2 regions of the Paraburkholderia pallida genome follow, and region 1 is predicted to be linked to the other one. Evidence: riboswitches for the same ligand, from Rfam matches in the RefSeq annotation. Region 1 holds a riboswitch; the other holds the start of a gene.
The links. Region 1 has a riboswitch for glycine ahead of gcvT (glycine cleavage system aminomethyltransferase GcvT). Riboswitches for the same ligand answer to the same signal wherever they lie in the genome.

Region 2: it holds a riboswitch for glycine, as region 1 does, so the genes downstream of both, E1956_RS22635 (D-amino acid dehydrogenase) here and gcvT (glycine cleavage system aminomethyltransferase GcvT) in region 1, are expected to answer to the same signal.

The regions. Positions count from the first base shown of each region.
Region 1 is NZ_CP038148.1:734,770-740,613, forward strand. Features, by position in the region: gene gcvP (aminomethyl-transferring glycine dehydrogenase) at 1-992, opposite strand, end outside; gene gcvH (glycine cleavage system protein GcvH) at 1,072-1,452, opposite strand; gene gcvT (glycine cleavage system aminomethyltransferase GcvT) at 1,523-2,641, opposite strand; glycine riboswitch at 2,731-2,871, opposite strand; glycine riboswitch at 2,920-3,033, opposite strand; gene E1956_RS03245 (hypothetical protein) at 3,133-3,498, opposite strand; gene E1956_RS03250 (oxidoreductase) at 3,754-4,803, opposite strand; gene E1956_RS03255 (UvrD-helicase domain-containing protein) at 5,269-5,844, shown strand, end outside.
Region 2 is NZ_CP038149.1:1,673,439-1,679,282, forward strand. Features, by position in the region: gene speB (agmatinase) at 1-791, opposite strand, end outside; gene E1956_RS22630 (LysR family transcriptional regulator) at 967-1,917, shown strand; gene E1956_RS22635 (D-amino acid dehydrogenase) at 1,936-3,189, opposite strand; glycine riboswitch at 3,232-3,343, opposite strand; gene E1956_RS22640 (beta-keto acid cleavage family enzyme) at 3,607-4,665, opposite strand; gene E1956_RS22645 (sodium:solute symporter family protein) at 4,908-5,844, opposite strand, start outside.

The DNA of each region.
Region 1 (5,844 bases):
AGGCGCAGTGCCGGGTTGCCCTGGGCGTCGACGGTCACGCCGACGAGACGGCCCGGCATCTGGCGCTTGAATTCGTCCTTCACCGCGAGGTACGCGGCGTGCGGGCCGCCGAAGCCCATCGGCACGCCGAAGCGCTGCGAGTTGCCCACGGCCACATCGGCGCCCCATTCGCCCGGCGGCGTGAGCATCGTGAGCGCAAGCAGGTCAGCGGCGGCGATCACCGCGCCGCCCGCGGCGTGGATGGCTTGCGCCAGTTCGCGATAGTCGCGCACGTCGCCGTTCACGCCCGGATATTGCAGCAGCACGCCGAACGCGCCTGCGTTGGCGGCTTCAGCGGCGGGGCCGACCTTCACCTCGATGCCGATCGGCTTCGCGCGCGTCTTCACGACTTCGAGCGTTTGCGGCAGCACGTCGTCGGCGACGAAGAACACGTTCGACTTCGACTTGCCCACGCGCTGCACGAGCGTCATCGCTTCGGCGGCGGCGGTGGCCTCGTCGAGCAGCGACGCGTTTGAGATCGCGAGACCCGTCAGGTCGACGATCATCTGCTGGAAGTTGAGCAGGGCTTCGAGGCGGCCCTGCGAGATTTCCGGCTGGTACGGTGTGTAGGCCGTGTACCAGGCCGGGTTTTCGAGCACGTTGCGCAGGATCACGGCCGGCGTGTGCGTGTCGTAGTAGCCCTGCCCGATGTAGGAGCGGAACACCTGGTTCTTGTCTGCGAGCGCGCGCAGCGCGGCGATCGCTTCGGCTTCCGAGCGCGGCTCGCCGAAGGGGCCGAGCGGCAGCGCGTCCTTGCGGCGGATCGCGGCCGGAATGACCGCGTCGATCAGCGCGGCGCGCGAGGCGAAGCCGAGCGTGTCGAGCATCGCCTGCTGGTCGGCCGGGTCGGGCCCGATGTGGCGGGCGGCGAAGGCGTCGTGCGCTTCGAGTGCGGCGAGCGAAAGGGCCGAGAGCGGCGTGTTCATCAGACGATCCGGGTGTTCGAGCTTCATAGGGTTTCCTGCGGGCGCGGGCGGCGTGGGCAATGCGCGCGCCGCCGCGCCGTCTGGTTAAGGCGACTTCGCCTGCGTGTTAAGCGCCGATGGCCTTTTCGTAGGCGGCGGCGTCGATCAGCGCGTCGAGCTTGGCGTCGGCGGCCGGCTTGATCTTGAAGAGCCACGACTCGTACGGCGCGCCGTTCACCTGATCCGGCGTGTCGACGAGCGCGGTGTTCGATTCGACGATCTCGCCCGCGACCGGTGCGTAGATGTCCGAGGCGGCCTTGACCGACTCGATCACGGCAACGGCGTCGCCGGCGGCGACGGCGCGGCCCGCATCAGGCAGCTCGAGGAAGACGATGTCGCCGAGCGCTTCTTGTGCGTGGTCCGTGATGCCGATGGTCAGCGTGCCGTCGGCTTCGGTGCGGATCCATTCGTGCGATTCGGTGTATTTCAGATCGGCCGGGATGCTCATGGGTTGCTCCAGTGCGTGGTTCGTTATGACTTGAAAGAGGGGGGGCGTGCGCGGCTCGAATCCTTGCGGATCAGGCGACGAGCACCTTGCCGTTGCGCACGAAGGGCAGTTTTACCACGCTTGCAGGCAGGGCCTTGTCACGGATCTGCACCTGCACGACGTCGCCCGGCTGCACGCCCTGGGGCACGCGCGCAAAGGCGATCGATTCCTGCATCGTCGGCGAGAACGTGCCGCTCGTGATTTCGCCTTCACCGTGCGGCGTGAGCACCTTCTGGTGCGCGCGCAGCACGCCGCCGGCCTTGCCGTTTTCCTTCTGCAGAATCAGGCCGACGAAGGCCATGCGCGAGCCGTTTGCCTCGAGCACGGGGCGGCCGACGAACTCGCGCGGCTCCTTCATGTCGACGGTCCAGGCGAGGCCCGCGTCGAGCGGCGAGACGCTGTCGTCCATGTCCTGGCCGTAGAGGTTCATGCCCGCTTCGAGGCGCAGCGTGTCGCGCGCGCCGAGACCGCAGGGCTTCACGCCCTGGCGCTGCAGGGCGTCCCAGAATTCGCAGACGGCAGCGGCGGGCAGCACGATTTCGAAGCCGTCTTCGCCGGTGTAGCCCGTGCGCGCGACCATCAGCTCGCCGAACGGCGACGCTTCGATCTTCGCGGCGTTAAAGGGTTTGAGGAGTTCGGTGGCGCTGCGCGAGGAGGGCGCGACTTGCCAGACCTTTTCGCGCGCGCTCGGACCCTGCACGGCGACGATTGCGAGATCGCGGCGCGGAGTGATGGTGAGGCCAAAGCCGCCTTCGGCGTTGAGCTTCTCGAACCAGGCGATGTCTTTTTCGGCGGTGCCCGCGTTGACCACGGTGCGGAATTCGTCGTCGGCGAAGTAGTAGACGATCAGGTCGTCGATCACGCCGCCTTCGGGGTTCAGCATGCACGAGTAGAGCGCCTTGCCCGGCGTCGTGAGCTTGGCGACGTTGTTGGCGAGCGCGCGGGAGAAGAACTCGCGCGCCTTCGCGCCCGAGAAGTCGACCACGCACATGTGCGAGACGTCGAACATGCCGGCGTCGGTCCGCACCGCGCGATGCTCGTCGATCTGCGAGCCGTAGTTGACGGGCATGTCCCAGCCGCCGAAGTCGACCATGCGGGCATTGAGCGCGCGGTGCGAGTCGTTCAGCGGGGTGCGTTTGAGTTCGGTCATGGGGCCTCAGGCGGTCGCGAAAAATCGCGCGAAAACGAAAAAGGCCATGCAGGAAACGCCACAGGCACTATGCCTGGGGTCGGTTCTTGCATGGCCCCTCTGTCCTCGATACCTGAGAGATTGCGCCGTGTTGAATGCTGCTGGATGGCGCGCGCCCCTTCGGTGGGCAGCCTGAACGCCCGGGGCTCATTTGCCCAGCCGTTCTACTGCCGCTCTCCAGAGTTTCGGACTCGAAAGTCACACGCGGCGCACAGGCGCGCGCGAGCGATTCGGAGGTCCGGCGCGCACGGTCCTTTTGCCTGAGAGTTTGTGGGTTGCCCCTTCGGCGGCGCCGCGTTGCACCTGCCTGGTGGCGGGGTGCGACAAACGGCGCGCTCTCCCGGCGCGCGCAGCGATTGTGCGCGACGCTTGGCGGGTGTGTCAATGCGGAAAAAAACGGGGGCGGGGTGGCTCCCGGGATTGCCGACGGGGTTGCCGCCGGGGTTGCCGCTTTACTCGCCGATGGCGCGCGCCGCCGTGTCGAGCTCCTGGTTCAGCACGTGCTGCTCGTCGCCGGAGATGCCGCCGCCGTGCTGGGCCGCCATGTCGTGCGCTTCGCCGCGGATCGTGTCGAGGCGGTGATGGAACGCGGCGCCCTGGGGCGGCGGGTAGTAGCCCTGATTCACGCGCATGTCGATGCGGCGGCTCAGATTGTCGATGCGGCCGTCGACCTCGTGCAGGCGGTCCACCGCCACTTCATGCGGATTCGGGCCGGGGTTCACAACCACGGGACGCGGCGGCGGGGGCGGGTTGACCACGCAAGCGGCGAGCGTCGAGACGAGCGCGCCGACGGCGGCGTAGCGGATGGCACGGTTCAAACGGGTCATTGAGACTCTCCTTTTGGTCGCAGCTTTTAGTCGTTGTTGCTCGGTTTTTTTGCGTTGTATGTCGGCAAACGTGCCGCGCGCGCCACCCGATGACCGCGGCGCTGCATGCACTTGTAACGATTTGTTCACACCTTTCAATTGCGTCGGGCAAATGCAAGGTGCATGGGGTGCCGGCACGCGGGCGCTGAACGCCGGGCGAAGCGCCCGCGACCGCGCCAACGCGCGGTTTTGCGCGCGGGTCCGTTATCAAGCCGTGGGCGTGAACGCGATCGTGCGGCCTTCGGCGGCGCTCTGCGTGGCGATCTCGATGATCCTCATCACGTCGACGGCGTCCTGCGGGCTCACCGGGAAAGGCTCGCCATCGCGGATCGCGGCGGCGAGCGCGCGATAGAGATCCGCGTAATTGCCGGCGGCGTTGGGCACTTCGAGTTCGGTTTCCGTGCCGTCATCAGCCAGCATGTGCAGGCGGCCCGGCTCGTTGCCGTCGCCGAAACCGGGCTGGCCCGGGCGCAACCCCGCCTTGAGCTGATCTTCCTGCGTATCGAGCCCGTTCTTCAGATAGCTGCCGCGCGTGCCATGGATGACGAAGCGCGGCGCGAACGCGGCCAGTGCGCTTGCATGCAGCACGGCGTCGTGGCCCGGGTAGCGCAGCACGAGGTGCACGTAGTCGGGCGCGGTGGCGTGGTCGCGGCGCGTGTGGACGAACGCCGTGACCGACTCGGGCGCGCCGAAGAGCGCGAGCGTCTGGTCGATCAGATGTGGCCCGAGGTCATAGAGCAGGCCGCCGCCGCGTGTCGCGTCCTCGCGCCAGCGCTGGCGCACCTGCGGACGGAAGCGGTCGAAATGCGATTCGTAGTGCGTGACGCGGCCGAGCTCGCCGTTCGCGAGCAAATCGCGCACGGTGAGGAAATCGCCGTCCCAGCGGCGGTTGTGGAACGGCGCGAACACGAGGCCGCGCTGCTTCGCAATGGCGGCGAGCGTGCTTGCTTCCTCGGCGGTGAGCGTGACCGGCTTGTCGACCAGCACGTGCTTGCCGCGCTCCAGCGTGCGGCGCGCGAGCTCGTAGTGCGTGTCGTTGGGCGTGGCGATCACCACGCATTCGATGGCGTCGAGCGAGAGCAGGGCGTCGAGGTCGGGGACGATCGCGGCATCGGGATAGTCGGCCTGTGCGCGCTCGGCCTGGCTCGTCGCGATGGCGGCAAGCGTGGCCGCGCCGCTATGGGCGATCACGGGTGCGTGGAAGGTCTGGCCGGCGAAGCCATAGCCCATCAGGCCGATTTGCAGCGGTGCAGTCATGAAGCGCGTCCTCTTTCCAGCAATGAGGCGGCGCGGCGCGAGCCGTCGCCGCGGGTGGCGGGAGCCCGCCAAGGGGGCCTGCCATTGTGGCACGCGTGGCTGGCGCGTTGCACGGGCCAGGCGTGGCGAAAGTCTGGGGACGGATGGCGTGGGCGCAGGCGTGATGCGGCGGGCCGCCGTGGTTCAGTGCCGTGTGAGTGGGGCGAGTCGGTGGATGACGTCGGGGCCGCATCGGCGCGCAGCCGCCTCGTGTTAACATCGCAGCTCTCGCGTGAGAGGCCGCCGCGTTGTTACGCGCGCCTCGCGCCATGCGGTTTGCCGTGCTTCGCGCGCTCTCGTGCGCGGGCGCCGCGCCACGCAAGGATGAGCGCCCCCGGCCGGCCGCCTCCAGCTCGGCCCCCCGGCTGGGCGCCCCGCGCGCACGCCTCCCAGCTACACCACCCGTTTTTCTCCAATCCAGCAACGATGTCCGCAGGCCTGAATCCCGCCCAAAGCGAAGCGGTGCGCTACCTCGACGGTCCCTGTCTCGTGCTCGCCGGCGCGGGCAGCGGCAAGACGCGTGTGATCACGCAGAAGATCGCGCACCTGATCGAAGCGAAAGGCTTCGAGCCGCGCCATATCGCGGCCGTCACCTTCACCAACAAGGCCGCCGCCGAAATGCGCGAGCGCGTGGGCAAGCTGCTCGAAGGCAAGACGCTCACCACGCCCGGCAAGGAAGGCCGCAAGGTGCCGACCAACCAGCTCACGGTCTGCACGTTCCACTCGCTGGGCGTGCAGATCCTGCGCCAGGAAGCCGAGCACCTGGGCTTGAAGCCCCAGTTCTCGATCATGGACTCCGACGACTGCTTCGCCATGATCCAGGAGCAGGTGGGCTCGACCGACAAGGGCTTCATCCGCAAGATCCAGTCGATCATCTCGCTCTGGAAGAACGGCCTCGTGATGCCCGAAGAGGCGCTCGCGACCGCTTCGAACGAGGACGAGCATCAGGCCGCGATCGTCTACCGCAACTACATGGCGACGCTGCACGCCTATCAGGCGGTG
Region 2 (5,844 bases), on a different contig from region 1:
TAGGTGAAGCCGCCATGGCTCGGCGTGCCCGTGCCCGGCGCGATGGACGGATCGAAGCCGTCGATGTCGATCGTGATGTAGTAGGCGCGGCCTTCGGGAATCCGTGCCAGCACGCCCTCCGCGCCGAGCCGGCGCACGTCGCGCACGGAAAGAATGTCGGAGCCCGCCGCTCGCGCGGCGTCATAGTCGCCGCGGTTCGACGACGAAACGTTGCGGATGCCGAGCTGCGTCATGCCGCTGATGTGCTGCATCTCCGAAGCGCGCCGCAGCGGATTGCCGTGTCCGTAACGCACGCCGTGGCGTTCGTCGACGAAATCCAGATGCGCGTCGAAGTGCACGATGTGAATCGGGCCATGGCCCTCGAACGCCTGGATCACCGGGGCGTGAATCGAATGATCGCCGCCGAGCGTCACGGGCATCGCTCCATTCGCGAGAATCTTGCGCACCGCGCTTTCGATGTTGGCGTTGCTCGCCGCCATGTCGGTGTGGACGATGTCGGCGTCGCCCACGTCCACCATGCGCACCTGGTCGCGCGTCAGATAGAGCGCGTCGTCTTCGTGATCGTAGGCTCCCGCGTGGCCGAACGAAAACAGCGTGGACGCTTCGCGGATGCTGCGCGGCCCGAAGCGCGCCCCCGAGCGCCATTGCGTGCCCATGTCGTTGGGCGCGCCGAGGATCGCCACATCGGCGTCGATGCGATCCCAGTCGAGGCAGACCGGCGATTTCGCGAACGTGCAATGGCCCACGAACGGCAAATCCAGCCGCCCGCTTTCGTATGTGTTGCCCGGCATGAGTGTCTCCGTGTGTGATCCGCTGGGTCATCCAGTCAGGAATCGGTGAACGACCCGGTTTTTATCGGGCCGCCGCTTTGAGACACTATGTGGGTATTATTTTTGACCAAAAATCCCGGGGTTCAGATATTCATATCGGAATTTCCGAAGCAAGCGATCATGGAGAACGCGGGCAATGACGCAACTGCAGGACGTGGATCTCAAGCTACTCAGGGTTTTCATGCATGTCGTGCGATGCGGCGGCTTTTCAGCGGCCCAGGCAACGCTGAACGTGAGCCAGTCGACCATCAGCGAGCAGATGACCACGCTCGAGACGCGCCTCGGCCTCAAGCTGTGCGAGCGCGGCCGCGGCGGCTTCCGCCTGACCGAGCACGGCCTCGCAACGTACGAGGCGGCCCAGCGCCTGCAGGTTGCCGTAGAGGCGTTCTGCATGGACACGGACGCGCTGAAGCAGCATATCGCGGGCCGACTCTATCTGGGCATCATCGACAACACGGTGACGGACACCGCTTCGCCGCTGCCGCGGGCCTTGCAGAAGTTCGTTTCGCGCGGCGAAGACGTGCATGTCGACGTCTACATCGGCACGCCGGCGGAGCTCGAGGAGCGCGTGCTCGACGGCAGGCTTCATGTTGCGATCGGGCACTTCCCGATCCACGTGCCGGGCCTCACCTATACCGAGCTCTATCAAGAACCCGATGGGCTCTATTGCGGCAAGGGGAACCCCCTGTTTGCGGGGGCGGGGGAAGGTGGCGTTCAGATCGAAGCCATCGCTGCGAGCCGCATCGCGGCGCGCGGCTACCTGCAGCAGCACGATCTGAAGATGCTCAGCGCGAGCAAGGCCGCCGCGACGGTCGACAACGTCGAAGCGCAGGCGATCCTGATTCTTTCCGGCGCATATATCGGATTCCTGCCCAACCACTATGCGGCGCGCTGGGTGGAACGCGACGACATGCGGCGCATCGGCCCCGAGCAGTTCGGCATGCAGTCACCCTTTTGCGCGGTGACGCGCCGGGCCTCCGCCGTGCCGTCCATCCTGCAGGCGTTCATGATCGACCTGCAGGAGGTCTGGCTGAATGACCGCGCGGGCCGGCACGGAGACGCAACAAAACCCGCGCGCCGCAAGTAGCCGCGGCGCGCCGCGCGCTCAGGCTGCCGCGAGGCGAACGCCCTGAGCCGTGCCGGCCATGCCCTCGATCAGCGCGGCGACGTTCTCCGCCGTTGCGGCCGACAAGGTCCAGCCCAGATGTCCGTGCCCCGTGTTGTAGAACACGCCCGGCATGCGCCCCCTGCCGACCTTCGGCAGCATGCTCGGCAACATGGGCCGCAGGCCCGCCCACGGAATCACGCGCGACGTGTCGACCTGCGGGAACAGACGGCGGGTCCATTCGACCAGCGGCGCGATACGGTCCGCGCGAATGTCGCGGTTGAACCCGTTGATCTCGGCCGTGCCCGCCACGCGGAACCGGTCGGCGCCGAGCCGGCTCGTGACGATCTTCGCGCTCTCGTCGAGCAAGCTGACCCAGGGTGCCGCGCGCTGGCTCTTTTCGTCGTCGAGACCTACGGTGATCGAATAGCCCTTCACCGGATACACGTTCACGTGGTCGCCGAGCATCGACGCGAATGCACGGCTGTTCACGCCCGCACAAACGACGATACGTTCGAATATTTCGTCATGCGAATCGTTCTGCGACAGCGTGGAGAGCGTGAACGTGCCGCCCGGGTCGCGCCGGATCGCGGCGATCTGCGTGTCGTAGTGGAATTCGACGCCATGCCGCACACTCGCCATCGCGAGGCCGCGCGTGAACTTGTGGATGTCGCCGGTCGAATCCGAGGGCGTGAAGAAGCCACCGAAAAACGCGCCCTCCAGGGCCGGCTCGATCTCCCGGATCTCGGCCGGCGTCACGGGCCGGCGATCGAGGCCGCCTTCGGTCAGGACGGCGTTGACCTTCGTGGCCACGTCAAAGCTCTTGCGGTCCTTGTAGATGTGCAGGATGCCGCGCTGCTCGAGGTCGAACTCGATGCCTTCGTTACGGGCCGTTTCGAACAGGTGCTCGCGGGCCGCCATTGCGAGGCGCACCGTTTCGAGCGTGTTGGCCCGATAGTTCGGGATCTGCCGCAGAAATTCGGCCATCCACGAATATTTGTGCCACGCGGGCAGCGGATTCACGAGCAGCGGCGCGTCGCGCGTGAGCATCCAGCGCAGGCCTTTGAAGACGGTGGCGGTGTTGTTCCAGACTTCGGCATTGCACGCCGAAAGCTGACCGCCGTTCGCGAACGACGTCTCCATGGCGCTATAGCGGTGGCGTTCGAACACGGTAACGCGAAAGCCGCGCTTTGCAAGGGCGTAAGCGGTCGTGACGCCGGTGATCCCGGCGCCAATGATGGCGATTCGTGACATGACATGGTCCAGATTAGATTGAGCACTGTCGTTTCCGACAACCGTGCCCCATCTGTCCATGTACCTGAGAGTTTCTTCCCGCGCCGGCATCCAGCACGCCGGGCGGAAATCTCCTTCGGTGGGCGCCTGCGCGCCGCTCTCCAGATGTGTTCTCGCTGCAGGGTCCTTGTGCCTGAGAGTTTCCGGGGCGGTTGCTCCGTCGGCGCCGTCAAATGCTTTCGCAGTGACAGTCTCTCCCGCTGCAGTTCATCGAACAGTGCAAAGATAGCGGGCCATTATTGCCGCTGCAAGCGATTTTTTTTCCTCGCGAAGGATTGCGCGTACGCTTGGCCCTGGCCCTCGTCGCTCACGAAGCGCCGCCCCGCAAGCACAGGTGATACCGGCGCGGCATGAAAGCCGGACCGCGCGGGCGCTGCCTCAAGCCGTCTTGCGCAGGAAGCCTTGCGTGCCGCCGTTGCGGTTCGGTGCGAAGCCGTTCGCGTGCAGCGATTCCTCCACCGTGTCGTAGAACACACCGATCTTGCTGATCTCGCGCGCCTCCTTCGCCGTCGCGATATCGCGGCCGAATTCGCGCGAGATGCGCACGAGTTGCTCGATCTGCTTCACGGTGCTCATCTTTTCGGTGCGCTTCTGGTTCCAGAGGCAGTCTTCCGTGCCGCAACGCACGTGCAGGCCCATCGCAATCCCCATCATGTTCACGGGCAGTACATTGCGCACATTGCTCTCCACCGTGACCACCGCGCCGTCGGGCACCGCGCGGATGAAGTTGCCGAGGCTGTAGATGTTCGGCGTATCCATGCCGCCGGCGATCGCCACCCAGTTCATGACCAGCGGGCCCTTGTAGAAGCCGCGGCGCATCAGCCGCTCCACCGACTCGAAGCTGTTGAGGTTGTAGCACTGGAACGCGCTCTGGATGCCCCTGGCCGTCAGCCGGCGCACGTGCTCCTCGACCCAGCCCGGCTGTGCGGGCACGGTCATTTCCTTGTACGCGTTAAAGAGCGTCGGGTTCTCGCGCGAGGTGCCCTTGAAGTCGGCGTCTTCCGCCTGATCGGTGACATTCATCTGCGAAGTATTGACCGTCACCGTGACCTGGTCCGGCGTGGGTTCGAGCTCGGCCAGCATGTGGCGGGTGTCGTCGGAGAGCCACTTCGCCGCTTGCCCTTCGTTTTCGGGCGCAAACGAGATCGAGCCGCCCACCTGGATGATCATCTCCGGCACCGCCTTGCGCACGCCGGCAATCAGTTCGTTGAACTTCGACAGACGCTTGCTGCCCTTGCCATCGAGTTCGCGCACATGGAGATGCAGCACCGTGGCGCCCGCGTTGTAGCAGTCCACCGCTTTCTGGATCTGCTCATCCATGGTGACCGGAATGTCCTCGGGAAAGTCCGAGGGCAACCAGCCTGGCGCGTAAGGCGCCGCGGTAATGATCAAGGGCTGTTGATTCTCGGGAAAGAGGTGGCCGTCGAGAAAATTCATGCGGGGTCTCCGGGGGGAAAGCGGCTGTCGCATCCGCAGGCGAGCGCGTTGGCGAGTCCAGCGCGCCGCCCGATAGTGATGCGTGCCATTGTCCGGTTTGGGCCCATTCCCCGCTTGATCATGCGCGCCAGTCGATTGACTATCCATGACAGGCGCCGGCAACACCGTCACTGATCGACGCGGCGCGATGCGGGGTGGCGCGCGATGGCGCGCCCGAATATCGGCGCCTCCTCGTCAAGCCTTCAGGACCGCACCGCCCCACTCGCCCGCGTGGCCCGCAACACGTACTCGAGCACCGCGATCACCATGCAGTTGACTACCAGGCACAGCAAGCCAGGATTGAAGCCGCCGAGATCGTAGCGGCCCAGGTAGAACGCGAGCGCCAGGCCATCTCCCGCGAGAATGCCGGCCGTCACCGCGGCGGGCCGGATGCGCATCGAGAACAGCACGGCAATTAGCCCCGGAAAGAATTGCCCGACGCCGTAATAGGTCGTGTTGATGAGCGTGAGCATCAATGTCGGCGTCGCGCTGGTCATGACGATCGACACGGCCAGATAGATCACGATGACGATCTTCGCGGCCGCCTTTTGTTGCGCTCCGCCCACGCCCGGCAGCAAATTGCGGCTGACGATGGGCCCGATGGCGAGGCACATGCCGGTGAGCACCAGCAGCGCGGAGAGCACGGCGGCGGCCGCCACGAGCCCGAGCAGCCATGGCGGCAGAAGGTCGTTGGCCGCCACGAAGAACGCCTCGTTCGCCGAGTTCAGGCTGTAGTGCTGGCTGAGCGCATAGTACGACGCGATCACGAGAAACGGATACATCAGCATATACAGGGGCATGGCGATCTGGCTGCGCCGGATCGTGTTAGCGCTCTTCGCGGTGAAGAACATCTGCGCACCGAATGGCATGGCGAGAAAGCCGAGCGACTGGAACAGAATCGTGCTCATGGCAAAGCGCAGTTGCGTGGAATCCATGCGGTTGCTCACCTGCAGCCCGGCTTCGTGGAACACCGTCGTCACGCCTACACGCTGCGCCACGGCAACCCCGGTGGCAACGATCGCGAGGACCATGAGCGTGTCCTTGAGCACGGCGACGTAGGCCGAGGAGCGGATACCGGCGATCATGATATAGACGAGCGCGAGCGCCGCCGCGATGATGACCAGATGCAGCGTCTCGAAC